3 regions of the Kitasatospora sp. NPDC058478 genome follow, and region 2 is predicted to be linked to each of the others. Evidence: riboswitches for the same ligand, from Rfam matches in the RefSeq annotation. Region 2 holds a riboswitch; each other region holds the start of a gene.
The links. Region 2 has a riboswitch for cyclic di-AMP ahead of ACFWPT_RS38465 (transglycosylase family protein). Riboswitches for the same ligand answer to the same signal wherever they lie in the genome.

Region 1: linked by a shared signal. The riboswitch ahead of ACFWPT_RS14500 (NlpC/P60 family protein) and the one ahead of ACFWPT_RS38465 (transglycosylase family protein) in region 2 are both predicted to bind cyclic di-AMP.
Region 3: linked by a shared signal. The riboswitch ahead of ACFWPT_RS16405 (M23 family metallopeptidase) and the one ahead of ACFWPT_RS38465 (transglycosylase family protein) in region 2 are both predicted to bind cyclic di-AMP.

Annotation. Positions count from the first base shown of each region.
Region 1 covers NZ_JBHXML010000022.1:30,987-40,203, forward strand. The annotation lists gene ACFWPT_RS14475 (long-chain fatty acid--CoA ligase) at 1-965, shown strand, start outside; gene ACFWPT_RS14480 (glycosyltransferase family 4 protein) at 1,013-2,149, opposite strand; gene ACFWPT_RS14485 (glycosyltransferase 87 family protein) at 2,394-3,833, shown strand; gene ACFWPT_RS14490 (hypothetical protein) at 3,847-4,878, opposite strand; gene ACFWPT_RS14495 (NlpC/P60 family protein) at 5,067-6,113, opposite strand; gene ACFWPT_RS14500 (NlpC/P60 family protein) at 6,341-7,486, opposite strand; cyclic di-AMP (ydaO/yuaA leader) riboswitch at 7,497-7,646, opposite strand; gene ACFWPT_RS14505 (NlpC/P60 family protein) at 7,985-9,019, opposite strand.
Region 2 covers NZ_JBHXML010000109.1:2,790-12,006, reverse strand. The annotation lists gene ACFWPT_RS38490 (TetR/AcrR family transcriptional regulator) at 11-589, shown strand; gene ACFWPT_RS38485 (helix-turn-helix transcriptional regulator) at 691-1,557, opposite strand; gene ACFWPT_RS38480 (ATP-binding protein) at 1,976-2,497, shown strand; gene ACFWPT_RS38475 (DUF397 domain-containing protein) at 2,877-3,140, opposite strand; gene ACFWPT_RS38470 (hypothetical protein) at 3,700-4,677, shown strand; cyclic di-AMP (ydaO/yuaA leader) riboswitch at 5,108-5,268, shown strand; gene ACFWPT_RS38465 (transglycosylase family protein) at 5,255-6,664, shown strand; gene ACFWPT_RS38460 (hypothetical protein) at 6,887-7,087, shown strand; gene ACFWPT_RS38455 (LacI family DNA-binding transcriptional regulator) at 7,159-8,178, opposite strand; gene ACFWPT_RS38450 (glycoside hydrolase family 13 protein) at 8,204-9,217, opposite strand, start outside.
Region 3 covers NZ_JBHXML010000026.1:20,076-29,292, forward strand. The annotation lists gene ACFWPT_RS16390 (sensor domain-containing protein) at 75-815, opposite strand; gene ACFWPT_RS16395 (GNAT family N-acetyltransferase) at 992-1,564, opposite strand; gene ACFWPT_RS16400 (hypothetical protein) at 1,607-2,587, shown strand; gene ACFWPT_RS16405 (M23 family metallopeptidase) at 2,649-3,482, opposite strand; cyclic di-AMP (ydaO/yuaA leader) riboswitch at 3,495-3,653, opposite strand; gene ACFWPT_RS16410 (alpha/beta fold hydrolase) at 3,943-4,824, shown strand; gene ACFWPT_RS16415 (TetR/AcrR family transcriptional regulator) at 4,917-5,486, shown strand; gene ACFWPT_RS16420 (PP2C family protein-serine/threonine phosphatase) at 5,707-6,837, shown strand; gene ACFWPT_RS16425 (SpoIIE family protein phosphatase) at 6,920-9,181, shown strand.

The DNA.
Region 1 (9,217 bases), on a different contig from region 2:
TCTTCGAGAAGGTCTACAACACCGCCCGCGCCAAGGCCCAGGCCGACGGCAAGGGCAAGATCTTCGACAAGGCCGCCGACACCGCGATCGCCTACAGCCGGGCGCTGGACGCCGGCGGCGCGGGCCTGGTCCTGCGGATCAAGCACGCGGTCTTCGACAAGCTGGTCTACAGCAAGCTGCGCGCCGCCCTCGGCGGCCGGGCCACCCACGCCATCTCCGGCGGCGCCCCGCTCGGCGAGCGGCTGGGCCACTTCTACCGGGGCATCGGCTTCACCGTCCTGGAGGGCTACGGCCTGACCGAGACCTGCGCGGCCACCGCCTTCAACCCGTGGGACAAACCGAAGATCGGCACGGTCGGCCAGCCGGTCCCCGGCGCCTCGGTGCGGATCGCCGAGGACGGCGAGGTCTTCTTCAAGGGCCCGCACGTCTTCACCGGCTACTGGAACAACCCGCAGGCCACCGCCGACACCCTCAAGGACGGCTGGATCGCCACCGGCGACCTCGGCTCGCTGGACTCCGAGGGCTACCTGACCATCACCGGCCGCAAGAAGGAGATCATCGTCACCGCGGGCGGCAAGAACGTCGCCCCGGCCGTGATCGAGGACCGCATCCGGGCGCACGCGCTGGTCGGCGAGGTCATGGTGGTCGGCGACCGCAAGCCCTTCGTGGCCTGCCTGGTCACCGTCGACCCGGACTTCTTCCCCAAGTGGAAGGAGCTCAACGGCAAGCCCGCCACCGCCACGGTGGCCGAGCTGAGCCAGGACCCGGACCTGCTGGCCGCCCTCCAGGCCGCGGTGGACGACGGCAACGCGGCCGTCTCGCACGCCGAGGCGGTCAAGAAGTTCCGCCTGCTGGACACCGAGTTCTCCGAGGAGAGCGGCCACCTGACGCCCTCCCTCAAGCTCAAGCGCAACCTCGTGCTGAAGGACTTCGCCGCCGACATCGAGGCGATCTACCAGAAGTAGCCGCAGGGCCCCGCCTCCGCGGAAGGAGACGGGGCCCGCTCACGTACCTAGGCCTCCAGCAGCGAGGTCAGCCGCCCGGCCAGCAGGTCCCAGCGCCAGGAGCGCTCCACCCAGCGCCGCCCGGCCTCGCCCATCCGCCGCCGCAGCTCCTCGTCGCCCAGCAGCCGGACGATCCGCTCGGCGGCCGCGGCGGCCGAGCCGCCCGGCACCACGTACCCGGTCTCGCCCTCCAGCACCGCGTCCGGCGCGCCGCCGGAGTCGCCCGCGACCACCGGCAGACCGGTCGCCGAGGCCTCCAGGTAGACGATGCCCAGGCCCTCGACGTCCAGCCCCCCGCGCCTGGTCCGGCAGGGCATCGCGAAGACGTCCCCGGCCCCGTAGTGGGCGGGCAGCTCCTCCCACGGCACCGAGCCGGTGAAGCGCACCGAGGCCCGGACTCCCCTGGCGTCGGCCAGCTTCTCCAGGTCCGCCCGGTACGGGCCGCCGCCGACGATCAGCAGCACGGCGTCCGGCACGTCGGCGAGGATCTGCGGCATCGCCTCGATCAGCGTGTCCTGCCCCTTGCGCGGCACCAGCCGGGAGACGCAGACCACCACCGGCCGGTCCGCCAGCCCGAGCCGTCGACGCACCTCGGCGCCCCCCGAGCCCGGGTGGAAGGTCGTCTCGTCCACGCCCGGCGGCAGCTGCACCATCCGGGCCGCGGCCTGCGGCCCGACCGCGCCCGCGATCCGGGACCGGGTGTACTCCCCCAGGTAGGTCAGCACGTCGGTGCCCGCGCCGATCCGCCGCAGCAGCTGCCGGGCGGCCGGCAGCTGGGCCCAGGCGGCCTCGTGCCCGTGGGTCATGCCGAGCAGCCGCGCCGCACCGGCCCGACGCAGCGCGGGCGCCATCAGCCCGAGCGGGGCGGCGGCGCCGAACCAGACCGAGTCGCACTTCTCCGCCCGCAGGATCTCGGCGGCCCGCCGGGTGACCCGCGGTGTGGGAACCATCACCTTCGTCCGGTCCCGGATCACCGGGAACGGCTGCTCGGCGTCGAAGCGGGCCACCTCGGTGCCGTCCCGCCAGGTCGAGGCGTACACCACGATGCTCCCGGCGGGCTGACGTACAGCCATGTTGTGCACGAAGGCCTGGATGCCGCCGGGGCGGGGCGGGAAGTCGTTGGTGACGATCAAGGTTCGGTGCATTCAGGCCACGGCTCGCTTGTCGGGGGGTGCGCGGTGTACCGCTGGGTGATCCGTACGATAGGTCAACACCATGACCCGCCGGGAACGGATCCGCGCACGGCAACCGTTTCACCCCCGGGTCAGTCCTAGAACCTAGGCGGCCGGTGGCGGCCCGGCCCAGCGTGCCGTGCCCGCCCCTCCGACCGCCCGGGCGTCCGTCGCGCGGCGCCTCCGGTGGGACGTCCGAGACGAACGAGGGAGCGCAGTGGAGTTGGCCCCGGCCACCGAGTCCGGTACACCCAGCGGCGCCGCCGGCCCCGGCCCGACGCCGGCCGCCCGGCAGGAGCCGGCCCGTGCCCCCGGCCGCCCGTTCGGGGCGCTCGCCGCACTCGGCGCCACCTGGCTGGCCACCCGGACGGTGCTGGTGCTGCTGATGACCGGCGTGGTCAAGGGGCTCGGCGGGGACATCACCGCCGACGTCTGGATGATCTACCACGCCTGGTACGGCGTCCTGCAGACCGGCACCTTCCCGTTCGACGACGTGACCTGGCAGTACCCGCCCGGCGCGGCCCTGGTGATCCTGCTGCCGGGCCTGCTGCCCTGGTCGTACCTGGTCTCCTTCTGGGTGATCTGCGGGATCGCCGACATCGCCGCCACCGCCCTGCTGGTCCGCACCGGGCTGCGCCGGGGCCGGGCACTGACCGGCGCCTGGATGTGGGTGGTGGCCGTGCCGCTGCTCGGCCCGATGGTCTACAACCGGCTGGACATCATCGTCACCGCGATCGCCCTGGCCGGCCTGCTGGCGCTGATCCGCCGCCCGGCGATCGGCGGGATGCTGCTCGGCCTGGGCGGGATCATCAAGATCTGGCCGCTGCTCGCCCTGATCGGCACCCCCTCCGGCCGCCGCACCCGCCGCGCCTGGACGCTGGCCGCGGCCACCGCCGTCTCGGTGGGCTTCCTGCTCGCGGCCGGGATGAACGGCGCCTTCGGCTTCCTCGCCTTCCAGAAGGAGCGCGGCATCGAGGTGGAGTCGCTCGGCGCGCTGCCGCTGCACTTCGCCCGGCTCGCGGACGCCTGGGACGGCAAGGTCACCATGAACTACGGCTCCCCGGAGATGCTCGGGCCGTGGGTCCCCGTGATCAGCAAGGTGATGATGGCCGGCACCGTGCTGGGCTTCGCCTGGCTGCTGCTCTGGCGCTTCACCGCCAAGCGCCGCAACGCGGCCACCATGTACGACGCGGCGCTCAGCGCGCTGCTCATCTTCACCGTCACCAGCCGGGTGATCAGCCCGCAGTACCTGGTCTGGCTGATCGGCGTCGCCGCGGTCTGCCTGACCGTGCGCGGCAGCAGCCAGCGGCCGGTGGCCCTGCTGATCCTGCTCGCCTGCCCGCTGACGCTGGCCGAGTTCCCGCTGATGTTCAGCCGGATCCTCGCCAGCGAGCCCTGGGGCGTCACCGTGCTCAGCCTGCGCAACCTGCTGCTGCTGGCCGCCACCGTGCTCTCCTGCATCCGGCTCTGGCGCGCCACCCGCGGCCCGGCACAGCTCCCGGCGACGGTGGTGCTGGCCAAGCCCGAGGCGGTGCCCGCCGGCGTCTACCCGGTGCGCCCCGGCATCGCCTACGAGCAGGACCTGCTGGACGGCATCGACCGGCCCGGCACTCCGGCCAGGCAGCGGCCCGGCACCCCGGCCAGGCAGCGGCGCTGAACGACGCGCGCCTTCAACTGCGCAGCGCGGCCACCTCGGCCAGCCAGAACCGGGTGAACTCGGCCAGGCCGACGCCCGGTCCGGCCCGGAGCAGCCGGTCGAGCCGGCGGTCCCGGTCCTCCCCCTGCCCGTCGGCCGCGCCGACCGCCCGGTAGAACGCCACGAGCCGCTCGGGCCCGTAGCGCCGGGCGATCAGCTCGCAGGCGAGCCAGGCCTGCTCGTAGGCCTGGGCGATGCCGTCGGCGCCCGCGGTGAAGTCCCGGTCGGCGGGCAGCGCGGCGGGCAGCCGGCCGGCGGCGACGTCCCGGGCCAGCTCGGGGGCGATCTGCTGCGGGCGCCGGCCGGAGCCCCGGTAGGCGGTCCAGTCGGCGACGCCCTCGGAGAGCCAGAGCGGTGTCCAGGCCCGGGTGTCGGCCCTGGTCGCGACGTGGGTGGCCTCGTGGGTGACGACCACCTGCCGGCCGAAGTCGCTGAGCCGCCCGAACGTCCCGGGGTTGACCAGCACCCGGTCGGCGGGGGTGTGCCAGGGCGCGCCGGCGGCGGCCGAGGTGACCGCCGCCATGCCCGTCCAGCCCGCCGGGTCGACCTCCAGCAGCCGGGCGAACTGCTCTGCGGTGGCGGGCACTTCGAGCAGCAGGCGGCCCGCCCAGCCGGTGCCCCAGACCTCGCTCACGGCGGGCACGGCCCGGTCCGCCACCGCGACCAGGCCGGCCGGGTCGGGCCCGCCGGCCAAGCCGAGCACCAGGCAGTGCGCGCCCGCCGCGGAGCGGGCGGAGCCGAGGTCCCAGAGCGCCGGGGGCCCGCTCGCGCTCTCCTCCCGGTCGACCCGCCAGCTGCCGCCGGCCCGGACCAGGTCGATCCGACGCGGGTACACCACCGGGTAGTCGTCGTACCCGGTGATCCGGACCGCCAGGTCGGCGGCGGCCGTGAGCCGCTCCGGCCCGGCGTCCGCGCCGAGCACCAGGTTGCGGTAGCCGGCCTCGATCGCCGCCGGTCCGGACCAGGAGGGCAGCGCCCGGGCCCGCGTGCCCAGCAGTGCGGCCACCTCGGCCCGCCGGTCCGCCGCCCACCGGCCCGACGCCCGCCCGGCCGCCGAGGGGGCCGCCGGGGCGGCCGGCGGCAGCGACAGCTGGGCCAGCCCGCCGGCCGCGAGCAGCAGCGCACCGCGCCGGGACAGCGTCCGGCGGGCGCCGTCTATCGGGTGGGGGGCGTCGGGGTCGGACGGTGCCGGGCTCAGAGCCGGACCACCCCCGCGACCGGCATCGCGTTGACGCTCTCGTAGCGGACCCTGGCGCCCGGGTAGGGGGCGTGCACGATCACCCCGCCGCCGGCGTACATCCCGACGTGGTGCATGTCCCGGTAGAAGATCACCAGGTCTCCCGGCCGCGCTTCGGAGAGGCTGACCCGCTGCCCGGCGTACGCCTGGGCCTGCGAGGTGCGCGGCAGGGTCACTCCGGCCTGCCGCCAGCTGTAGTACATCAGACCGGAGCAGTCGAAGGCGCGGGGCCCGGTGGATCCGTAGAGGTAGGGCGAGCCGATCATCCGCACCGCGGCGGCCAGCGCGGCCGCCCCGCGTTCGGAGGCGGGCGGGGCCGTGCCGAGGTCCAGCCGGTCGGTGCCCCGGGTGGCGCGCTGCTCGGCCTCCTGGGCGTCCTGGGCGGCCATCCGGGCCCGCTCGGCGACGCCCAGGCTGTTCAGCAGCCGCTGGGCCTTGGTGAGCCGCTGCTGGATCTGCTGCTTGCTGTCGGCGAGCGAGCGGCGGGCCTGGTCGAGTTCGGCGAGCTTGCCGGCGGTCTCGGTGCGGCGCTGGTCGAGTCGGCGCTGGCGGGTGGCCAGTTCGTGCAGGGTCTCCTGCTGCCGCTCGGCGGCCTGGTCGAGGGTGCGGGCCCGGGACAGGTAGCCCTCCGGGTCGGTGGAGAGCATCAGCTGGACGGTCTGGGCCATGCCGCCGCCGCGGTACTCGGCGCCGGCCACGGTGGCGAGGTCGCCGCGCAACTGGTTGAGCTGGTCCTGGGCGACGGCGATCTCGCCCTGGAGGACGGTCGTCTCGCCCTGGAGGCGCTGCTGCGTCTCCAGGGCGGCGTTGTACTTCTCGGACGCCTGCTCGGCCTCGCCGTAGAGCTGTTCCACCTGCGCCTTGACGTCCTTGCGGGTGGGCGTGTCCGGCGCGGCGGGGGCGGCCTGGGCGCTGCCGCCCGCCGTCACGCCCAGGGCGGTGGTGGCGGCCGCGGTCAGCACCAGCGCACGGGCGAGCAGTTGGGGACGACGGTGCACGGGCATGGCGGCAGCGGCTCCGATCCGGCGGTGGGGCCCCGCCGCCGCACCAACGCGGGCGGCCCTGGAAGCGGAGTCCGGTGGCAGACGTTAGCGAGTCCGGGCAACCGAGTCCAAACCCCTGCCAACCCGAATATTTGACCCGTAATCGGACATCAGTCCGAGGCGCCGGAAAAGCCGCAGGCCCGGCCTTCCGTGGTGGAAGGCCGGGCCTGGGAGGGCCTGCGCGGGGATCAGACCCGCACGATGGAGGTCAGCGGCATGTTGCCGACCGCCTCGTAGCGGACCGACGCACCGGGCTTGGGCGCGTGCAGCACCTGGCCGTTGCCGGCGTAGATGCCGACGTGGTGGGCGTCCCCGTAGAAGATCAGCAGGTCGCCGGGCTGGGCCTGGGAGAGGTCGGTGCCGATCCGGGTACCGGCGTGGGCCTGCTCCTGCGAGGTGCGCGGCAGCGCCACGTCGACCTGGTTGAACGCCCAGACCATCAGGCCCGAGCAGTCGAAGGAGCCGGGGCCGGAGGCGCCGTAGACGTACGGGCTGCCGATCTTGGAGGCGGCGATGGACAGCGCCGCGGCGCCGCGCGAGCTGCCGGCGCTCGGCTTGGTGACCGGCGCGGCGGGGGCCTGCGACGCGCTCAGGTCGGTGCGGCTGTTGTCGCGGGAGGAGCGGTCGGCGGCCTGCTGGGCCGCCGCCTGCTGCTGGGCGGCCTTCGCGGCGGCGTCGGCCTTCGCCTTGGCCTCGGCGGCGGCCTTCTCCTCGGCCGCGCGGATCGCCTGGCGCTCCTGCTCGGACAGGGTGTTGAAGAGGTCCTGCGCGGCCTTGAGCTTGCCCTGGACCTCGTCCTTGGCGCTCTTCAGCTGCTGGGTGGTGGTCTCCATCTCGGCGAGCTTGCCCTGGGCCTCGGAGCGCACCTGGTCGAGCTTGCGCTGCTCGTCCTGGAGCTGCTTGAGCTGGCCCTTCTGGGTGCCGCCGGCCTGGTTCAGCGTGTCGGCCTGGCTCAGGAAGGTGTCCGGGCTGGCGGAGAACATCAGCTGGACGGTCTGCGATATGCCGCCGTTGCGGTACTGCTCGCCGGCGATCTCGGCCAGGCCGCCCTGAAGGTCGGTCACCTGTCCCTGCTGCCGCGCCACCTGGTCCTGGAGGTCGGTGACCTGCTTCTGCAGCTGCTGCTGCTTCTCCTGGGCGGCGTTGAGCTTCTCGGTCGCGACCTCGGCCTGCTCGTTGAGCTGGTCGACCTGCTCCTTGACCTGGTCCTTGGTCGGCTGCGGGTCGGCGTGGGCGCCGGACTGCGCGGACAGCGCGACGGCCGCGGCGGCGAAGCCGGTCATGATCGAGACCCGGGTGCGACTAGCGGGCTTGGGACGACGATGGGACGCCACGAAGGCGGACTCCTTCTTCCTACGCCGTCTACCGGGTGAGCTGACGGGTTCGGGCCGGAAGCGTGCCCTACGACGCCTCACGGCCGTTCCACCGGCCGACCTGGCGCCGATTCACCCCGGAGGAACGTGGTTCCCCGGCTCCGTTCGACAGCACCCCCGACTGCTGGGCTCCCCGTCGGGCAGGCACTGGGCCCGCCCCGCTGCGTCACGAACTCGACGGAAACCACCGCCGTCACCCTGGCTGGGCGATCGGGAGTGCGGTGGTTCGGGGCACGACCCTAGTAACTGAACCGTGATCCGTTCAAATCCTTGTCAGAAAAAAGACGGAAGAAGACCAAAGTTCTTTTGTGAATATGACACATAGTGATCACCGCCGTACGCAAAGCTGATCAGTCTTCACCGGGGACTCGCGCGGCGGACAAAACCCGAACGCCACCCCCGGCCGGAGGGTGGCGTGGATCACAGGCCCGGACGGGGCCCTTCGGGCGTGTCGGACCGTCAGACCCGGCGGATCGTGTTGATCGGCATCGCGTCGACCTTCATCACCTTCACCACGTCGCCGGTGTGCGGCGCGTGCACCACCATGCCGTTGCCGATGTACATCCCGACGTGGTGCCGGTCGGGGCCGTAGATGACCAGGTCGCCCGGCTGGGCCTGGTCCAGCGTGACCTTGGTGCCGACGTTGCCCTGCTCCTGCGAGGTACGCGGCAGCGAGACGCCGGCCTGGCCGTACGCCCAGACCATCAGGCCCGAGCAGTCGAAGGTGGTCGAGCCGGTGGCGCCCCACACGTACGGCGAGCCCTGCTTGCTCATCGCCTTGGCGACGGCCACGCCCGCGTAGCCGCCGGCCTGCGGGAGGCTGCCGAGGTCGGCCCGGTCGCTGCCGCGCGAGGCGCGGTCGTCCTGCTGCTGCTGGGCCCGCAGCGCGGCGCGGTCGGAGGCGCTGAGCGAGTTCAGCAGGTCCTGCGCGGCCTTGAGCTTCTGGTTGACGTCCGTCTTGGCCTGGTTCAGGTCCTTGGTGGTGGAGTCGAGCGAGGCCAGGACGGCGGCGGCCTCGGACTTCTCCTGGTCCAGCCGGCGCTGCTGGTCCAGCAGCCCCTTGAGCGCCTCGGACTCGCTGGCGCTGGCCTGCTGGGCGCTGGACGCCTTCTCCAGGTAGCCGGACGGGTCCGAGGAGAGCATCAGCTGGACGGACGGGTCGATGCCGCCGGTGCGGTACTGCTCGCCCGCCACGCCGGCCAGGCCGGTCTGGAGCTGGGTCATCTCGTCCTGGCTGCGGGCCACCTTGTCCTGCAGCTGGTCGGACTGCTTGCGGAGCTGGTCGGCCCGCTCCTTGGCGCCGTTGTACTTCTCCGCCGCCTGCTCCTGGTCCTGCTGGAGCTGGTCGATCTGCGCCTTGACGTCGCTCTTGCTGGGCTGGGGCGCGGCGTGCGCGGCGACCTGCGCGGAGAGGGCGACCGCGGTCGCCGCGGCAGCGGTGAGCACGGAGACCCGGGCGCGGCTCGGCTGCTTGGGACGGCGGTGGGAGGCCAAGGGAATTGCTCCTTCTTCCATCGGCCTCACCCGATCAGGTGAGAATCCGGAAAATAGGTTTGACGCCACACCCTAGGGAAGATCCACGGGTTTTGCCACTCCCCCGAAGGCGTGAACTCCACTTCCCCCGCAGGCTTCACCGGATGTGCACACCGCCGCAAACCGGGCGCTGACCAGGCGTCATTCCGTCGAGGCAGC
Region 2 (9,217 bases):
TCGGCGCATCATGCGAGCCACCGTCGAACTGGTCGACCGGCACGGATACGCGGGCACCACGCTGACCGACATCGCCGAGCGGGCCGGGCTCGCGCGCGGCCTGCTCTCGTACTACTTCGACGGGAAACGGCTGCTGATGCAGTCCGCGACGCACCGGATGATGCACCAGTCGCTCTCCGGCGCGCTCGCCGAGCTGACCCCGGACGCCACACCGGCGGCCCGGCTGGCCCGCGCGATCGACGCGGTCCTCACCCTCGCCCTGGAGCATCCGCGGGTGATGCGCTCGCACCTCGCGCTGATCCTGGACCCGGACTCCGGCGCCTTCGTCCAGGACCCGGAGCAGCAGCAGCTCGGCGCCATCCTCCAGGGCCTGCTGCTCGACTGGGGCGCGCCGGACCCGGCCGCCGAGCACGCGGTGCTGCGCAGCGCGCTGATGGGCGGCTGCATCGGGGTGCTGCTGCCGGGCGCCGAACTCCCGCTGGCACTGATCCGGGCCGACCTGTTCCGCCGCTACGACCTGCCCTGGGAGTTGGGCACCCCGCCGCAGGCACTGCCGCCGGAACGCGAACGGCCGCCGGCCCGCGGCTGACGGCGGGTGGACGGCGGCTCGGTGCCCGGGCGACCGATCGCGGGCCGCCGGACCCGTACGCTCTGCTGAGAGCTCCCTCAGCACTCCTCTCAGCGCTCTTTTCAGCGCTCCTTGAGGATCGAGGCCAGCAGGTCCACGGTCCGCTCGGGCGTGAGGCTGTCCACGCAGAGCCGCTCCATGACCTGGATGTACGCGTCGACGTCGTCCCGCTTGTCGAGGTACAGCGCGCTGGTGAGCTGCTCCAGGTAGACGACGTCCGCGAGGTCCTGTTCAGGGAAGCGCAGGATCGTGAACGCCCCGGACTCCCCCGCGTGCGCGCCGAATCGGAACGGCATCACCTGGATCACGACGTTGGCCTGCTCGGCGACGTCGATCAGGTACTGCACCTGGCCGCGCATCACCTTGGGCCCGCCGACGGGGCGGCGCAGCGCGGCCTCGTCGATCACGGCCCACAGCCGCGGGCTGGCGCCCTCGGTCAGCAGCTTCTGGCGACGCAGGCGGAGGCTGACCCGCCGTTCGATCTCCTCCTCGCTGACGACCGGCCGACTCTGTCCGAAAACCGCCCGTGCGTACTCCTCGGACTGCAGCAGTCCGGGGATGAACTGCACCTCGTAGGTGCGGATCAGCTGGGCGGCCTCCTCCAGGCCGACGTAGGTCTGGAACCAGCCCGGCAGCACGTCGTTGAAGCTGTGCCACCAGCCGGACTTGTTGGCCTCGCGGACCAGCCCGAGCAGTGCCTCCCGCTCCAGGCCGTCGTCCACGCCGTAGAGGCTGAGCAGGTCGGCGACGTCGCGTTCCTTGAAGCTGACGCGGCCGAGTTCCATGCGGCTGATCTTGGACTCGGAGGCCCTGATCGCGTAGCCGGCGTCCTCGCGCGTGATGCCGCGCGTCTCACGCAGGCGACGCAGCTGAGACCCGAGGAGGATCCGGCGGACCATCGAGCCGCCGCCCGGCTGAACTGTGGTCATGCGGTCGAAACCTCCACCTAGGGCAAACAGCGCACAGTCTGCCATCAGTTGAGCGCTCACGGTGCCGATACTGACGGATGTTCCTATCAGTTCCACACTCCACACACCAGGATGCACGTGCATCCGGCGCTTGCATATGCCAATAGTGCGACTGCACGTGAATCGACTCTTGCATCTGCAGTGAGCGCACACCACCATGGTGCACGTGCACCTGCACATCCCTGGCAATCCCGCGGGCTCCGCGTCGACCCCACGCGCGACTCCGTGCACCGACCCGGCAGCGTTCCCCCGCGCCACCGGGGGATCGTGTGCGCGCGCGCTGGTCGAGGGGGCGGCCGAGCGGCCGAGCGAGTCGGAGGTGACCGGCATGACCCCGGCGGGTCCAGCCGTGTCCGCCCCCTTATGGGAGGAGCTCTTCATGAGCACCGGTACGGCTTTGGCGGTTGACCCCCATGTGGTCACCTGTACGCTCGCTCCTCGCTTCGAAGCCGTCAGAACCGCGCGCGACTTCGCCAGAACCTCTCTTCAGCGCTGGGGCCTGATGGAGCTGTTCGACGACGTCGCGCTGGTGGCCTCGGAGCTGGTGACCAACGCACTGCGGCATGCGATCGGCGCACGACCCGACCCTGCGGGTGGCGCCCAGGGCGAGTACGACTTTCCCATACAGCCGACCCCCGAGGGCCGACTGCCGATCCGAATAAGCCTGGTCCACCGCTCTCCCCAGGTGGTCTGCGCGGTGAGCGACCCGAGCTGCATCGGCCCGGTCGCCCGGGAGGCGGACTTCGTCGCCGAGTCCGGCCGCGGACTGCACCTGGTGGAGTCCTTCAGCCGCTCCTGGGGTTGGCACCCGCTGGGCAGCGGCAAAGTGGTCTGGGCCCTGTTCGAGGCGGAGCCGGCCACCGGTTCCGAACTCGGTGGACGGCACCGGCGCTCGGCCTAGCGCCAGGCGGCGCGCGGCCGGCCGAGGGAGGCCCCGGGAGGACCGCACCCCGGGCTCCGCGGGGCGGCTCGACGGGCCTGGCGCAGGTGCGCCACGGGCTCCGGCTCAGTCCTCAGGACGATTCCCACGACGATTGCCGGGCCGGCCCCCCGGACGAGTCGGCCGGACTGACGGCCGGACACCCCAGCGGCCCGACCCCCGTCCGCGTCCGGGCCCCCAACCGTGCGCGGGACCACCCGCCGCGCCTGCGCGCGGTCGGCCGCGAGAGCGCCCGTCGGGAGAGCGCCCGTCGCGTGGCCCCGGACCGGCCCCGGACAAGACAAAGGCCGTCGCGGTGTCAGCACCCACGACGGCCCCCCGATGGCAGGACGGCGGCCGGTCAGACCGCCAGGTGGTCGAACTCCCCGTCCTTGGCCCCCAGCAGCAGGGCGGCGATCTCGGCCCGGGTGTAGATGAGCGCCGGCCCTTCCGGGAAGCGCGAGTTGCGCATCGCCACATCGCCCCCCGGCAGGGCCGCGAACTCGACGCAGTTCCCCTGGGAGTTGCTGTGCAGGCTCTTCTGCCAGAGAACCCCCTTGAGGTCGGCGGCCGCCATCCCGTTGTAGGTGTCGTACGAGCCGTGCGTGTCCTGCGAGTCGTGCATAGAAATCTCCCGAAGAGCTCCGGAGTGGTCGTCCAGCGCGGCGCTCCCGGCACCCGCCGAACGAACGGACCGGCCCCGTACCGGCCCGGCACAACGCCTCACTTGACGCGATGATAGCTGCTGTGCACGTGCATCAGCACGGGACATTGCAGGTGCACGAGGCCTTTCACCGGCAGTTCCGAACTCTTCACGGGCCCTTCTCCTGACGGTACGTAAACGGACATAGCCGAGTGAATCGCCAGATTCTCGATAACCGGCCGTGAGCGGTTCCCCGCTGAATGTTGATCTTCAGACGCCCGGAGTCGCGCTGCCGTGACGCTCCGTCAGGCGACCTCCTGGCTGTGAGACATCTCACGCGCCACACAGGCAACTCGACGCCCCGTCGGACACGTCAGGGCTACGAGCGGTGATCGCTCGAAGGCTGGGTGAGATATGTCCGGATTGCGGGCAAACCGCCCGGACGGACACGGCGGGAACGCGGCGCACCCGCCATGACCACGTGAAACTCGAACGGCAGCCGAATGCAGGCCTGACGGGCCGATGTCCTACGATCTCCGGCATGAGCACCGCAGCCATCCCGGGCGCGCCACTGCCCGTCCGCACTCCAGGCTCCCGTGCGCGGGGGCGCCACCGCCGCCCCGAGCGCCCCGAGATCCCGGCCGGCTCCCCGGCCCTGGTGCTCGCCGTGCCCGCGACCGCCGGGCCCGAGTCCCGCTCGGTCGTCGAGGAGCTGCTGTCGATCGTCCGCAGCGAGCAGAGCGGCATCCAGACCGCCGTCGGCTACCTCCCGGGCGAAGCCGCCCAGGGGGTCGACAGTGACGACCGCACCGTCGCCGAACTGCTGGCCATGGCCGCCGAGGCCGGCCTGCCCGCGCCGGTCCTGGTGCCGCTGGTACCCGGCCCGCACGGATTCCTGACCGAACTTCACGCCCTCGCCGCGGAGTACGGAGCCCCCGTCACCGACGTGCTCGGCCCGCACCCGCTGCTCGCCGAGGCCGTGCACGTGCGCCTGTCCGAGGCCGGCCTGGCACGCGCCGACCGGGCCCGGCTGTTCGCCATCGCGACCGCCGCGGACGGCGTCGTGCTGACCACCGTCGGCGGCGAGGAGGCCGCTGCCGCGGCCGGCATCACCGGTGTCCTGCTGGCGGCCCGGCTGGCCGTCCCGGTCGTGCCCGCCGCGCTCGACGTGCCGGGCTCGGTCGCCGCGGCCGTCAACCACCTCAAGGAGACCGGCTCCCAGCGCCCGGCGCTGGCACCGCTGGTGATCGGGCCGGAGGCCGACTCCGAACTGCTCGCCACGGCCGCCGAGGAGACCGGCTGCCCGTCCGCGGCGCCGCTGGGCGCCTACCCGACGGTCGGCCAGCTGATCGCCGCCACCTACCTGGCCGCGCTGCCGGCACCCTCCCCCGAGGCCCTGGCGCAGGCCGAGGCCGAGGCGGCGGAGGCCGCCGAGGGCGCGCACGCCGACCACTCCGGCCGGGGCGGTCACGCCGCCCACGCCGCTCGCACCGCCACCGAGGACTCGGCCGGCCAGTAGCGGTCACCGCACGCGTGAAGGGCCCGGAACGGCTACGTTCCGGGCCCTTCCTGCTTGCCCCGTAAGGGAGTTAAGGGGCGAATAGGCGTGATGTCCGTTCTATCCGCATTTGTTCGCCGCCGCTCGATCCATCCCCCGACGGCCACAGTGTGGACGCACCTCCTTCTCGGCGGGCGGGCCCCGGGGGGCCCGACCCGCCGCCACCCGCCTCCTGAAGCACAGACAGTTGCGCACGCCCTTCGCGGCATTGCCGGAAATCGGCCATTTTCGATCATGGCGAGCGAGGGGAACGACCGTTCTCGCCAAACCGTGATGCGCGTCACAGGTGTTTGCAGTTTGAACTTAAGTCTGCTTAACGTGCTCCCCGTTCGTGGCCACACGAACCCAGTTCATCCGCGACGCCGAGTCCTGCCGTCGGATGTCCTGGCAGCGCGAAAACGCACCACGGCAGGAGCGGGGGACCCACAGGTAAGTCGCCCCGGACCGTTCCCCGGAACGATCCAGGGCTAGGGGTGAAGCCGCGCCCACAGCGCGGCCGGGCAACTCCAGCCCGAATCCGACAGCTCACCTCGCAGGCGTGGGAGAGGACTGCGTCTTCATGCTGCCCACCAACGGCACCCGTCTGTCCAGTCGTACCCGACGCGTGATCGCCGCCATCGGCGTCGCGGGCGTCGGCCTCACCATCCCCTGCCTCACCTCCGGCACCGCCTCCGCCGCCTCCGTCGCCACCTGGGACAAGGTCGCCCAGTGCGAGAGCACCGGCAACTGGAGCATCAACACCGGCAACGGCTTCTACGGCGGCCTGCAGTTCACCTCCAGCACCTGGGCCGCCTTCGGCGGCACCGCGTACGCCCCCCAGGCCAACCAGGCCACCAAGGACCAGCAGATCGCCGTCGCCGAGAAGGTCCTCGCCTCGCAGGGCCCCGGCGCCTGGCCGGTGTGCTCGGTCCAGGCCGGCCTGACCAAGGGCGGCACCCCGGCCACCGTCGACACCTCGGCCGGCTCGACCACCGGCTCGGCTGCCAGCTCGACCGCCACCAAGCCCGCCGCGAAGCCGGCCACCCCGGCCACCCCGGCCGCCAAGCCCGCACAGAGCCAGGCCCCGGCCACCCCGGCCACCCCGGCCGCGAAGCCCGCCAAGCCGGCCGCACCGGCCCAGGACCAGGCACAGGCCCCCGCCGACTCCGCCAACGGCACCTCGGCGCAGAAGGGCCAGAACCAGGCCCAGAACAGCGCCCAGCCCCAGGGCGACGACTACACCGTCACCTCCGGCGACTGGCTGTCCTCGATCGCCGACAAGCACAACCTCCAGGGCGGCTGGCAGCGGCTGTACGAGCTCAACCGCGGCACCCTGACCGAGGGTCCGGACACCATCTACCCGGGCCAGCGCCTCTCGTTCAAGGACGGCGGCCAGGCCCAGCAGTCGGCTCAGACCGACCAGTCCGGCTCGGACTTCACCTGGTTCGACCGCTCGCAGAAGTCCGGCCAGACCTCCAACGGCGCCGCCGTGAACGCCAAGCCGACCGCCCAGCCGCAGGCCCCGGCCCCGGCCCCGGCCCCGGCCGCCAAGCCGGCTTCCAAGCCGGCCGCCCAGGCGCAGACCCCCGCTCAGACCCCGGCCGCCACCGGCAGCATGGCCGCCGCGGTCTCCTTCGCCCAGTCGAAGGTCGGCCAGGCGTACGTCTACGGCGGTACCGGCAACGGCGGTTGGGACTGCTCCGGCCTGACCCAGGCCGCGCTGCGCGCCGCGGGCGTCTCCGTCCCGCGCGTCGCCGCCGACCAGGCCGCCGCCAGCACCCGCGTCTCGCTGGACAGCCTGCAGGCGGGCGACCTGCTGTTCTGGTCCAACAACGGCCAGAACTCCGGCGTCTACCACGTCGCGATCTACATCGGCGGCGGCCAGTACGTCGAGGCCGCCAACCCGAGCTCGGGCGTGCGCCTGCAGACCGTCGCCAACTGGGCGCCGGACTTCGCCGGCCGGGTCTGAGCACGACCCGCGGGTGACAGCTGACAACTGACGGCTGACAGATAACAGATTTCAGATAACAGATTTCATCATCTGTTATCTGTCAGTCGCCGCCCGCCCCGGCGGTCGCCCGGCGCCGTAGGAAGGCCGCCGGCAGACCGCCGGGCAGGACCGCCCGAGGCCATGGTCAAAGCCCGCCCCCAGCGGGCATGCTGCTGCTCCGGCACCCGAGGAGGAGTCACCATGGCCCAGGTCACCGTCACACTCGACGCCAACCTCGCGATCGACGCGATGATGCTCTCCGGCACCAAGAACCCGCAGGACGCCGTCGAACTCGTCCTGCGCGACTACCTGGCCCGCGGCCGCCGCACCGAGACCCGCACCGGCGACGCCACCGACGGCCAACGGCTCACCGAGAGCCGCCCCACGGACCACGAGGGCTGACCCGGCACCCGGGCGGCACGCAACGGGCCCCGGAGAGCAACAGCTCTCCGGGGCCCGTCCGTTGACCGTCCTCAGCGCGCGCAGGCCCCCGTGGAGCCGCGCATGACCAGCTCCGGCTGGAACATGAACTCCCCGCGCTGGACCGCGTTCCCGCCGACCTCCTCCAGCAGCGCGTCCACCGCCGCGGTCGCCATCGCCTCGACCGGCTGGCGGATCGTGGTCAGCGGCGGCTCGGTGAAGGCGATCAGCGGCGAGTCGTCGAAGCCGACCACCGAGACGTCGTGCGGCACCGACAGTCCACGCTGCCGCACCGCCCGGATCGCCCCGAGCGCCATCATGTCGCTGCCGCAGACGATCGCCGTGCAGCCCTTGTCCAGCAGTGCGCCGGCCGCCGCGTGCCCGCCCTCCACGCTGAACAGCGTGTGGTGGACGAGTTCCTCGGCCTCCTCCTGGCTCCGTCCCAGCACCTCGCGCATCGCCGCCGTGAAGCCCTCGATCTTGCGCAGCACCGGCACGTACCGCCGCTGCCCGACGGCCAGCCCGATCCGCTCGTGCCCGAGTTCGGCCAGGTGCTGGACGGCCATCCACATCGCGGCCCGGTCGTCCGGCGAGATGAACGGCGCGTCGATCCGCTCGCTGTAGCCGTTGATCAGCACGAACGGCACCCCGCGCCCGGTCAGCCGGGCGTAGCGGTCGTGGTCGGCGGTGGAGTCGGCGTGCAGCCCGGAGACGAAGACGATGCCCGCCACACCCCGGTCGACCAGCATCTCGACCAGTTCGTCCTCGGTGGACCCGCCCGGCGTCTGGGTGCACAGCACCGGGGTGTACCCGTGCCGGCTGAGCACCTGCTCGATCACCTGGGCCAGTGCGGGGAAGATCGGGTTGCTCAGCTCCGGCGTGATCAGCCCGATCAGGCCGGCGCTGCGCTGGCGCAGTCGGGTCGGCCGCTCGTAGCCGAGCACGTCGAGCGCCGCCAGCACGGTCTGCCGGGTGGCGGCGGAGACGTTCGCCTTGCCGTTGAGTACGCGGGAGACGGTGGCTTCGCTGACCCCCGCCTGCGCCGCGATGTCTGAGAGTCGCGCCGTAGTCACGGTCCCAGAGCCTATTGCAACCACGTCAGACCGCCCACCAGCCGGTGCTGTCCGGCGCGAGCACCGTCTCGCCGCCGTCGACCACCAGCTCCACCGAGGAGAGCAGCAGCTTTCCGGGCGCCGCTATCCGGACCGGCTCGTCCGTGGCGTTGACGGTGCAGACGAAGGAGCCGCGGCGGAACGCCAGGGTCCCCTCGGGGCCCTCCAGCCACTCCACGGCCGTCCCGGCGCCGAGGTCGTCCTGGGAACGGCGGACGGCGAGCGCGCTGCGGTACAGCTCCAGGGTGGACGCCGGGTCTCCGGTCTGCGCCTCGACGCTCAGCGCGGCCCACTCGGCCGGCTGCGGCAGCCAGGACGGCCCGCCGGCGACCGGGCCGAAGCCGTACGGGGCCTCGGTGCCGGACCACGGGATCGGGACGCGGCAGCCGTCGCGGTAGCCGTCCTGCCCGGCCTTGCGGAAGAACGACGGGTCCTGGCGGACCTCGTCCGGCAGGTCGGTGACGTCCGGGAGGCCGAGTTCCTCACCCTGGTAGATGTACGCGGAGCCGGGCAGCGCGAGCATCAGCAGGGTGGCGGCGCGGGCGCGGCGCAGGCCGAGCTCGCGGTCGCCGGGGGTGCGGATCTGGGTGCCGAGGCCGGGCGGGTTGGCGAAGCGGGTGGCGTGCCGGGTGACGTCGTGGTTGGACAGCACCCAGGTGGTGGGGGCGTCGACCGGGCGCATCGAGTCGAGCGAGACGTCGATCACCTCGCGCAGCGCGGCGGCGTCCCAACCGGTGCCCAGGTACTGGAAGTTGAAGGCCTGGTGCAGCTCGTCGGGGCGCACGTAGTTGGCGGTGCGCTGGACGGTCGGGGTCCAGGCCTCGGCGACGCCGATCCGCTGGCCCGGGTACTCGTCGAGGATCTTGCGCCAGCTGCGGTAGATCTCGTGCACGCCGTCCTGGTCGAAGAACGGCATGACGTCGTTGCCGAGCAGCTTGAGCTGGTCCGCGCCGCCGAGGTCGGGCAGGCCGGGGGCCTTCACCAGGCCGTGGGCGACGTC
Region 3 (9,217 bases), on a different contig from region 2:
ACGTCCGGATGCGGGTGGGGCCGAGGAGGCAGACGGGACCGGGGAGGGCCGCCTGGCCGGGAGGGCTGCGGGGTTCAGCGGCCGAGCAGGCCCTGGGCGGCGGCCCGGTTCACGTTGGTCAGGCCGCGGACCAGCTGGGCGGTGAGGATGATGAGCAGCACCCCGACCAGCGAGAAGCCGGCGATCTGCCAGGCCCCCTCGACGTAGTAGACGTGCTGGACGTTGTCGCTGTCGTAGAAGTCGAAGAGCCGGTACCCGCGCCACGGGGTGAAGGCCGGGAAGATCCACTGGTAGAGCGGGTACAGCGCCATCGCCCAGCCGAGCAGCAGGAACACCAGCGACAGGGCGAAGCTGAGGACCGCCCACGGGAACATCACCACCTGGTAGAACGCGGCCTTCCACCCGGCCGGGTCCGCCAGCCGCGCGGTGATCGCCCCCCAGGTGCCCGGGCGGGTCTGGCGCACCGGCGCCGGGGCGGGCACGTCCAGGGCCAGCATGCCGCGCACCCGGGCCCGCTCCATCCGGCCCATGCCGCGGGCGACGGTGGTCAGGAGGGCGAGCACGGGCAGGCCGAGGACGGTGACGAAGGTGCCGACCCCCATGCAGAACAGCACGATCGAGACGGAGAAGCCGATGACCGACAGCGGCAGACCGGTGAGCGTGTAGCCGATCTCGCGGTAGTAGTGCTTGGAGAACGGCGCCCGCCAGACGGCCGGCGGCTCCTCGGTCCGGTGGGCCCGAGCGGGACGCGGGTCGTCGCCGTAACCACCGAGGACGTCCCACTCGCGGTCCTGCGTGCTTCGGCTGCTGCTCATGTCCCGGCCCCGGTCCCTCGTTCTCGGCTGCTGATGGCATCAGTCTGGTCGAACGGCGGGCCGGGGAGGATCCGGAGGCCTGGCGGATCGGGGGTGGGGTTAACCCCCCGGCCTGCCCCCAGGTCCGCGTCGGACGTCCACGCCGGACGTCCACGCCGGACGTCCACGCCGGGCCGTCAGCCGGTCGCGCCGGTCCACTCGTCGGCGAGCAGCGAGTACAGGTACGAGTCGGACCAGACGCCGCCCTTGTACAGGTCGTGCCGGACCCGCCCCTCCAGCTGGAACCCGAGCCGGAGGAGCACCTTGGCGGAGGCGGCGTTGTCCACGTCGACCCGGGCCGCCAGCCGGTGCACGCCGAGGGCCTCGAAGGAGAGCTCGCAGAGCAGGCCGGCGATCTCGCCCGCGTAGCCGCGGCCCCAGACGTCGCGGCCCAGCACGTAGCCGAGGTGGGCGGAGCGGTGCTTGCCGAGGGTGAGGGAGGCGTGGGCGATCGGCACGGCGTCCACCGGGTCCTCGGCGTCGTCGCGCCGGGTGACGGCCAGCCGGTAGGTGTCCCGCTCCGGCGCCATCGCCTCCTCCAGGTAGAGCTCGATCTGGTCGGCGCAGGTTTCGCGGTCGCGCGGCTCGAAGGGGAGGTAGCGGGTGACCTCCGGGTCGCCGAACAGCCCGTGCAGCGCGTCCACGTCGCCGGGGGTGTGGTGATACTCGCGGATGGCCAGCCGGGGGCCGGTGAGTCGTACGGGGACCATGGCAGCCGACCCTACTCCCGGCCAGCGGTTACCGTTCGAGCTATGAACGACGAAGACCTGCGGCTCGCCCCGCGCACCAGGGCCGCCGACCTGCTCGCCTGGGCGGCGGAAGAGGACCGCACCCCGGTGGCCGAAGCGCCGCTGCGCGCGGTGCTGGCCCTGCTGGAGCTGGGCGAGGGCAGGATGCACGACGGCTGGCCCGAACTGACCTCGAACGCGGTGGAGCACCTGCTGTACGAGCGGCTCTACCTGTACGTCCAACCCGAACCGGAGGCGGACCCGTTCGCGTACGGCGCCGCCGTCCGGCTGCTGACCGACCACCAGCGGGCCGCCAAGCGGCTCAACGCCAAGCGCCAGGAGCGGCTGCACGCCGAGGCCGAGTGGCAGGGCGAGGTCGCGGCCGGGCTGCTGCGCCGCGCCGACCTGGTGACCTGGCCCCGGCTGTACGCGCTGCTGCTGCACGCGTACGGGGCGGACGTCACGGATCCGGAGGCGGTGCGGGAGTGGCTGACCGGCTTCCGGGAGCTGGCGCAGGAGGAGCGGCTGGCCAGGTTCGCCGCACTGGCGCAGACCGGCTGGCTGGACGAGGTGGACGAGCAGGGCTGGAGCCCGACCCGGGTGATCTCGGTCGGCATGGCCACCGACGGCGCGCGCCGGCTGCTGGAGCAGGGCCTGATGCGGCGCAGCTACCGCAACCTGACCGAGCTGACCGCGCTGGGGCGGCCGATGCCGGACGAACTGGCCGGGGACTTCGGGGCGTTCGAGGAGGCGGCGGTGGAGGCCGCGCTCGACCTGTACGGGGAGTGGACGGTGCCCGGGCTGCCGCGACTGCTGGTGGAGGAGTTCCCGGACCTCGCGCCGGAGCCGGGGCAGGAGGAGATCGACGCGTACCTGGCGGGGCCGGCGCAGGAGGAGTTCGACGCCCGCCTGGAGGAGCTGGCGGGATCGGCAGTCCCGGCGGACCAGGCAGACCCGACGGACCCGACGGACCCGACGGACCCGGCGGACCCGACGCAGGAGTGACGCGGCGAAGCCCCGGCCGCCGGTGCCTTTCGGTTCCGGCGGCCGGGGCTTCGCGGGTGCGTCAGGGGTTGAGGCCGCGCTGCTGGAACCAGGTCTCCGGGTCGACGGGGGCGCCGCCACCGGGGCGGACCTCCACGTGCAGGTGCGCGCCGGTGACGTTGCCGGTGGCGCCGACCTTGCCGATCTGCTGGCCGGAGCCGACCTTGCCGGAGCCCTTGATGATCGAGGAGAGGTGGCAGTACCAGATCTCGGTGCCGTCGGGCAGGGTCTCGACGATCCGGTAGCCGTACGAGCCGGACCAGCCGGCCGAGGTGATGGTGCCCTGGCCGACCGCGTAGACGGGGGTGCCGGTGTCGGCGGCGAAGTCCAGGCCGGTGTGCAGGTGGGCCCAGTAGCGGGCGCTCTGGCCGTAGTGGGCGGTGAGGTGGTAGTCGCGCACCGGCAGGGTGAGGGCGGCGGCCTTGGCCCGCTCGGCCTCCTCGGCGGCCCGCTTGGCCTCGGCCTCCTTGGCGGCGGCCTTGGCCTCCGCCTCCTTCGCGGCCTGGACGCGGGCGTCCTCCTCGGCGGCGGTGCGCTGGCTGTCGGCCTGCAGCTGGATGCGGGCGGCGAGCGCGAGGCCGGGGTCGGCGGAGAGGGCGACCGGGGTCTCGTCCGGGGTCTCGATGGCGGGGGCGGCGGCCGGGGTGGCGGAGGCGAAGCCGGTGGCGCCCAGGGTGGCGGCGACGGCGGTGACGCCGAGCAGCGGGGAGGTCCCACGGACCTGACGCGGCATCCGGTGCCGGTTGGTCTCGGCGTCCGGGCCCGCGTACTCGGGGCCGTCCGGGCCGGGGTGGTCGAGGAGCCGGGTACCTGCTGCGAGGCCGGCCGGGTGTGCCGGGGTGTGCGTCGACGCCACGGAGGCGCGCTCCTTTCCTTCCTTCGCGCCTACCGGGTTAGCTGACGGGTTCGGAGCAGGAAGGTCTCCTACGGCTGGGCCGGAGCCCCGCCGATTCACCCCAAGGAACGTGGTTCCCCGGCTCCCTGACCTGCCCGGAGGCCGGTCGGCGGGATTAGGCGACGGCGCACGGTGCCGTCTGGGTACGGCGTTGAGGACCGCGCTGCGTTATCAAACGTTAATCCTAGGAGGCCCTGATTCCAAGCCGTTCGCCCGGGACGACCGGAGACAGGCGGGGCACTCTGGGACGCGAAGGGCGTTTTGTCCCCCTTGAGCCCCTTTGGGCATGCTTGAACACCATTGACGCCACCTCACGTGATCGGACGTCAACGGACGGCCCTTCATTCAGGCACTCACCGCCGACCTCCCCCGCTCCACAGGGTGCGAAGGCTTGACGGCTAAGGCTATTAGCCTTAGCTTTATGGCTATCAGCAGCACGTTGAAGCCCCGCACCGGCAACCCCCGGAGGCCCACCATGAACGCCACCAGCGCCCCCACCACCCAGTACCTCGACGTCACCGGCGGCCGCCTCGCCTACGACGACACCCGGCAGGGCGACGGCACCCCCGTCGTGCTGCTCCCCGGAATGCTCGACACCCGCGCCGCCTACCGGCACCTCCACCCGCTGCTGGCCGCCGCCGGCCGCCGGGTCATCACCATGGACCTGCGCGGCTTCGGCGAATCCTCGATCATCTGGGACGACTACTCCCCCGCCGCCATCGCCACCGACGTCCTCGCCCTGCTCGACCACCTCGGCATCGACCGCGCCGTCCTGGTCGGCAACTCCTACACCGGCGCGACGGTCGTCAAGGCCGCCGGCGACGCCCCGGAGCGGGTCGCCGGCATCGCCCTGATCGACGCCTTCATCGAGAACCCCCCGCCCGGCGCCCTCATGCGCGGCGCCCTCCGCGCCATGGGCGCCCTGACCGTCCACTCGCCCGCCTTCTGGGGCCTCTACCACCGCAAGCTGGCCTACCCGGGCGCCAAGCCCGCCGACTTCGACACGTACGTGGCCGGACTCGTCGCCGCCATGCGCACCCCCGGCCGCAAGACCGCCACCCGCGGACACGTCGGCGGGGACTCCGCGCCCGTCGGCTGGACCGCGGCCGTCCGCTGCCCCTCGCTCGTCATCATGGGCAGCAAGGACCCCGACTTCCCCAAGCCGGAAGCCGTCGCCGACCGGCAGGCCGCCGCGCTCAACGCGCGGAAGGTCATGATCGACGGATCCGGGCACTACCCGATGGCCGACAACCCGCAGGCCACCGCCGGCGCCCTGCTGCCCTTCCTCGCCGAACTCGCCTGAGCCCCGCCCACCCCGTCCGCCCACGTCAGCCCCGCCCCCACGCGCCGCCCCGCCCCGCCACGTACGCCTTCCACCGACGGAGAGCCCACACCATGCCCCGAGTAGGACTCACCCCCGAGCAGGTCGTCGACCACGCCCTCGCCCTCATCGACGAGCAGGGCGCCGACGCCCTCACCCTGGCCGCCGTCGCCGCCCGGGCCGGGGTCGCCACCCCGTCGCTGTACAAGCACGTCAGCGGCGGCCTCACCGAACTGCGGCGGCTCATCGCCGTCCGGGTCACCGAGGAACTCGCCGACCGGCTCGCCGAGGCCGCCGTCGGCCGCAGCGGGGACGACGCCGTCGCCACCGTGCTGCGTGCCTACCACGCGTACGCCACCGAGCACCCGCACCGCTACAACGCCCTCCCCCAGGCCCCGCAGCCGGACGACGACCTCACCCGCGCGGCCGGTCGGCTCGTCGGGGTGATCATCGCCGTCCTGCGGGAGTACGGCCTCGACGGCGCGGAGGCGATCCACGCCGCCCGCACCGTCCGCTCCGTCGCCCACGGCTTCGCCTCCCTCTCCATCGGCGGCGGCTTCCAGCTCGCCGAGGACCTGGCCACCACCCAGAGCCGCCTCATCACCCTCCTCACCACCGGCCTCCGCACCTGGCCCACCCCCTGAGACGCCGGCCACCGCACCGACCGCGGCACGACCCGCCCGGCCTCCCGCGACGGCGGAACGGCCAGCGCCCCGGGTGACACATGCGCGAGAAGTCGGCCCCGCCGACTTCCCGTGCGGCGGGCAGGCAGCGGCCTGGGGGTGGTGGGGGTGGACGGGTTAGTGTGGCCGGGCTGACTGGTGGTCATGACAGGGGACCGCCGACCCCTTGGCGGAGGTCCACGTGCCCGCACCGATAGCGAGGGCACGGCGGTGGTATCTGCGGCTGCTGGACGGGAACGCCCGGGCGGCGCGGTACGCGCTGGGGGTGCTGCTCGGAGTGACGGCGGTGCTGAGCGTCCTGCCGATCGTGCTGCCGTACAGCTGGCCGCCGTCGGCGCTGGTGCTGCCGCTGGTGGTCGGCGGGCTGCTGTTGCGGCGCGGGCAGCTGCTGGTGCTGGTGTGCGCGGCGCTGGCCGGCGGGGTGCTGGGGGCGGTGGTGCGGGATCCGCTCGGGGTGCGGATCGGGGTGACGCTGGTACTGGCCGCGACCGCGGTGACGGTGCTGGCCGCGAACCGGTTCCGGCACCGGCTGGGTCTGCGCGGGACGCAGGGCGATTCGATGCTGCTGGAGCTGGCCGAGCACACCCGGGCACTGGCCCGGCTTCCGGAGCGGCTGCTCGACTGGCACTTCGACAGTGCGCTGGCGCCGGCCGGCGACACCTCGTTCTCGGGTGACTTCCTGCTGTGCGCGCACCGCCCCGAGGAGGATCTGCTGGAACTGCTGCTGGTGGACGTGTCGGGCAAGGGCAGCCGGGCGGCGGCCCGCTCGACGCACCTGTCGGGCGCGTTCGCGATGCTGCTGGGGCGGGTGCCGCCGGAGGCGTTCCTGCCGGCGGCCAACGACCATCTGGTGCGGATGGGCTGGGAGGACGACTTCGCGACGGCGGTGCACCTCGCGCTGCGCCCGGCGACGGGCGACTACCTGCTGTTCAACGCCGGCCATCCGGCGCCCGCGCAGTTCCGCCGGGCGGACGGCGGCGGCTGGGCGCGGTCGGGGCACGGCGGTCCGGCGCTGGGGCTGGTGTCGGGCGCGCTGTACCCGGCGGTGTCGGGGCGGCTGCGGCGGGGCGATTCGCTGCTGCTGTTCAGTGACGGCCTGGTGGAGGTGCCGGGTCGGGACCTGGACGAGGGGGTGGGTCGGCTGCTGGCGGCGGCCGAGCCGGTGGTGCGGCCGTGGCGGACGCAGCAGCAGCTCACCCGGGGTGCGGCGGAGCGGCTGGTCCGGACGGTGGCGCGGGACGCGGCGGACGACCGGACGCTGGTGCTGGTGCGCCGTCTGGGTCACCATTCACCCGCTTCAGCACCCGCTTGAGAAATAAGGTATGAAGAATTAAGTGCCCGTTCGGGCACCCAGAGGGCACCCACCCCCCGAGAGCGGAAAGGCCGGGTATCCGATGGACCTGACCTCGCCGTGGGTTCCCCCCTCCGAGGACGAGAGCCGGACGCCGCGCAGCAGTCCCACCACCCGCAGCCCCATGCGGTGCGTGCGCTTACTTCTCGGCTGCACCAGCGCCGCCGAACTGCTCGGCACCGTCCTCGCCGAGGGGCCGGGCTGGATCACCGGCGAGGGTTCCGCGCTCTACCTGCTGGATTCCGCCGGAATGCTCCGGCTGACCGCCTCGCACGGGCTGCCGGACTGGGCCCACGAGCGCTACAGCATCGTCGATCCGGCCGGTGACCTCCCCGCCGCGATGGCCCTGCGGTTACGCCGCCCCTACCTGCTCAGTCCCGAGCACACCAGCGTCGACTACCCGAACAAGAACGCCGGCATGGGCACCGGCATGGTCGCCGTGATCGCCCTGCCGATGGTCGTCGACGAGCGGCCGGTCGGCGTCCTCGCCCTCGCGCTGGCCCACCGGGGCACCGTCCCCCGCCGCGACCTGGACGTCCTGGAGACCATCGGCGAGGCCTGCGCCCACCGGCTGTCCCACCTGCTCGACCACGCGGACGCCCGGATACCCCAGGACCCGGCCGGGGCGCCGCCGGACGGGGCCGGCAGCCTCCCCGCCGGGCTGGCCCACCCGATGCTGTCGCTCGCCGTCCGGGCGGCCGGGCACGGCGCCTTCGAACGCGATCTGGTCACCGGCGAGAGCTACTGGGACGCCGCGGCGTTCCGGGTCACCGGCCAGCCCGCCACCGCCGACGGCTCCGCCCCGGAGCTGGACCGGATCGTCCACCCGGAGGACCTGCCGGACGTGCAGGCGGCGCTCGCCGAATCGCTCACCACCGGCGGGTGGTACCGGATCGGGTACCGGGTGCTGCGCGGGGGCGGCAGGGTGGCGCGGATCGAGGAGACCGGCGAGGTGATGCTGGACGTCCACGGTCGGCCGGTCCGGGTCGCCGGGCTGCTCTCCGACCGGGGCCAGGGCCGCGGCCGGGACCAGGGCCGGGAACACCCAGGGCAGCAGCCCGAGGAGCAGTCCACCCCGGCCGGGGCACGGACGGCGCTGCTGCTCGCGCTCACCCGGTCGCTGTCGCGGGCGGTGACCGTCCGGGACGTCACCACCGCCGTCACGGACGTCGCCCGCCCGGCGTTCGGCGCCGCCAGCATCGTCCTGGACCTGGTGGACGAGGGCCGGCTGCTGCCCGTCTCGCACACCGTGTACGGCGGGCCCAGACGCACCGAGCTGACCCGGCTGGCGGACCTCTCCGAGAACGTGATGCAGCACGCGCTGACCCGCTCGGCCCCGCTGTTCAGCGAGCCCGGCCCGGACCGGGGCCGGCACGGCCCGCTCACCCCGGCCTCCTGGGCGGTGCTGCCGCTGGTCGCCTCCGGGCGGCAGGTGGGCTCCTGCCTGATCACCTTCTCCGCCGAGCGGGCGTTCGGCCGGGAGGACCGCACCCTGTACTCGGCGTTCGCCGGGATCCTGGCGCAGTCCCTGGAGCGGGCCCGGCTGTACGACACCCACCACCACCGCGCCACCGAGCTGCAGCGCGCGATGCTGCCGCGCACCCTGCCCCGGCTGCCCGGGATCGCCAGTGCCGCCCGCTACCTGCCGAGCACCGAGGGCATGCAGATCGGCGGCGACTGGTACGACCTGCTGAGGCTGCCGGACGGCCGGATCGGGCTGGTGATCGGCGACGTCCAGGGCCACAACGCGGAGGCGACGGCGGTGATGGGCCAGCTGCGCAGCGGCCTGCGGGCGTACGCGACGGACGGGCACGATCCGGCCGCCACGCTGGCCCGGACCAGCCGGCTGCTGACCGAGCTGGACACCGACCTGTTCGCGACCTGCCTCTTCCTGGCCCTGGACCCGGCCGACGGCGCGCTGACCGCGGCCCGGGCCGGGCATCCCGCGCCGGTGCGGATCGCGGACGGCAGGGCCGTCGAGCTCGATCTGCCGGGCGGGCCGCCGCTGGGCGTGGACCCGGGGCAGCCGTACCCGCTGACGGTCGGCCGGCTGGCGGTCGGCGAGACGCTGCTGGTGTACACCGACGGGCTGGTCGAGGACCGCGAGGAGGACTACGACGAGTCGGTGCAGCGGATGCTCGGCGGGCTGGAGCTGTGGGCCCGGCAGACCGGCCCGACCCGGGTCGGCGCGGCGCCCGCGCTGGAGCGGCTGGCCGACCTGCTCACGCTGAACGTGACCGAGCGGCGGTCCCGGCCGGACGACGTGGCGCTGTTGCTCCTGCACCGGACGTCGCCCCTTCCGTAACACCGTGCACACGTTCCCCACACATCCCAGGACGTG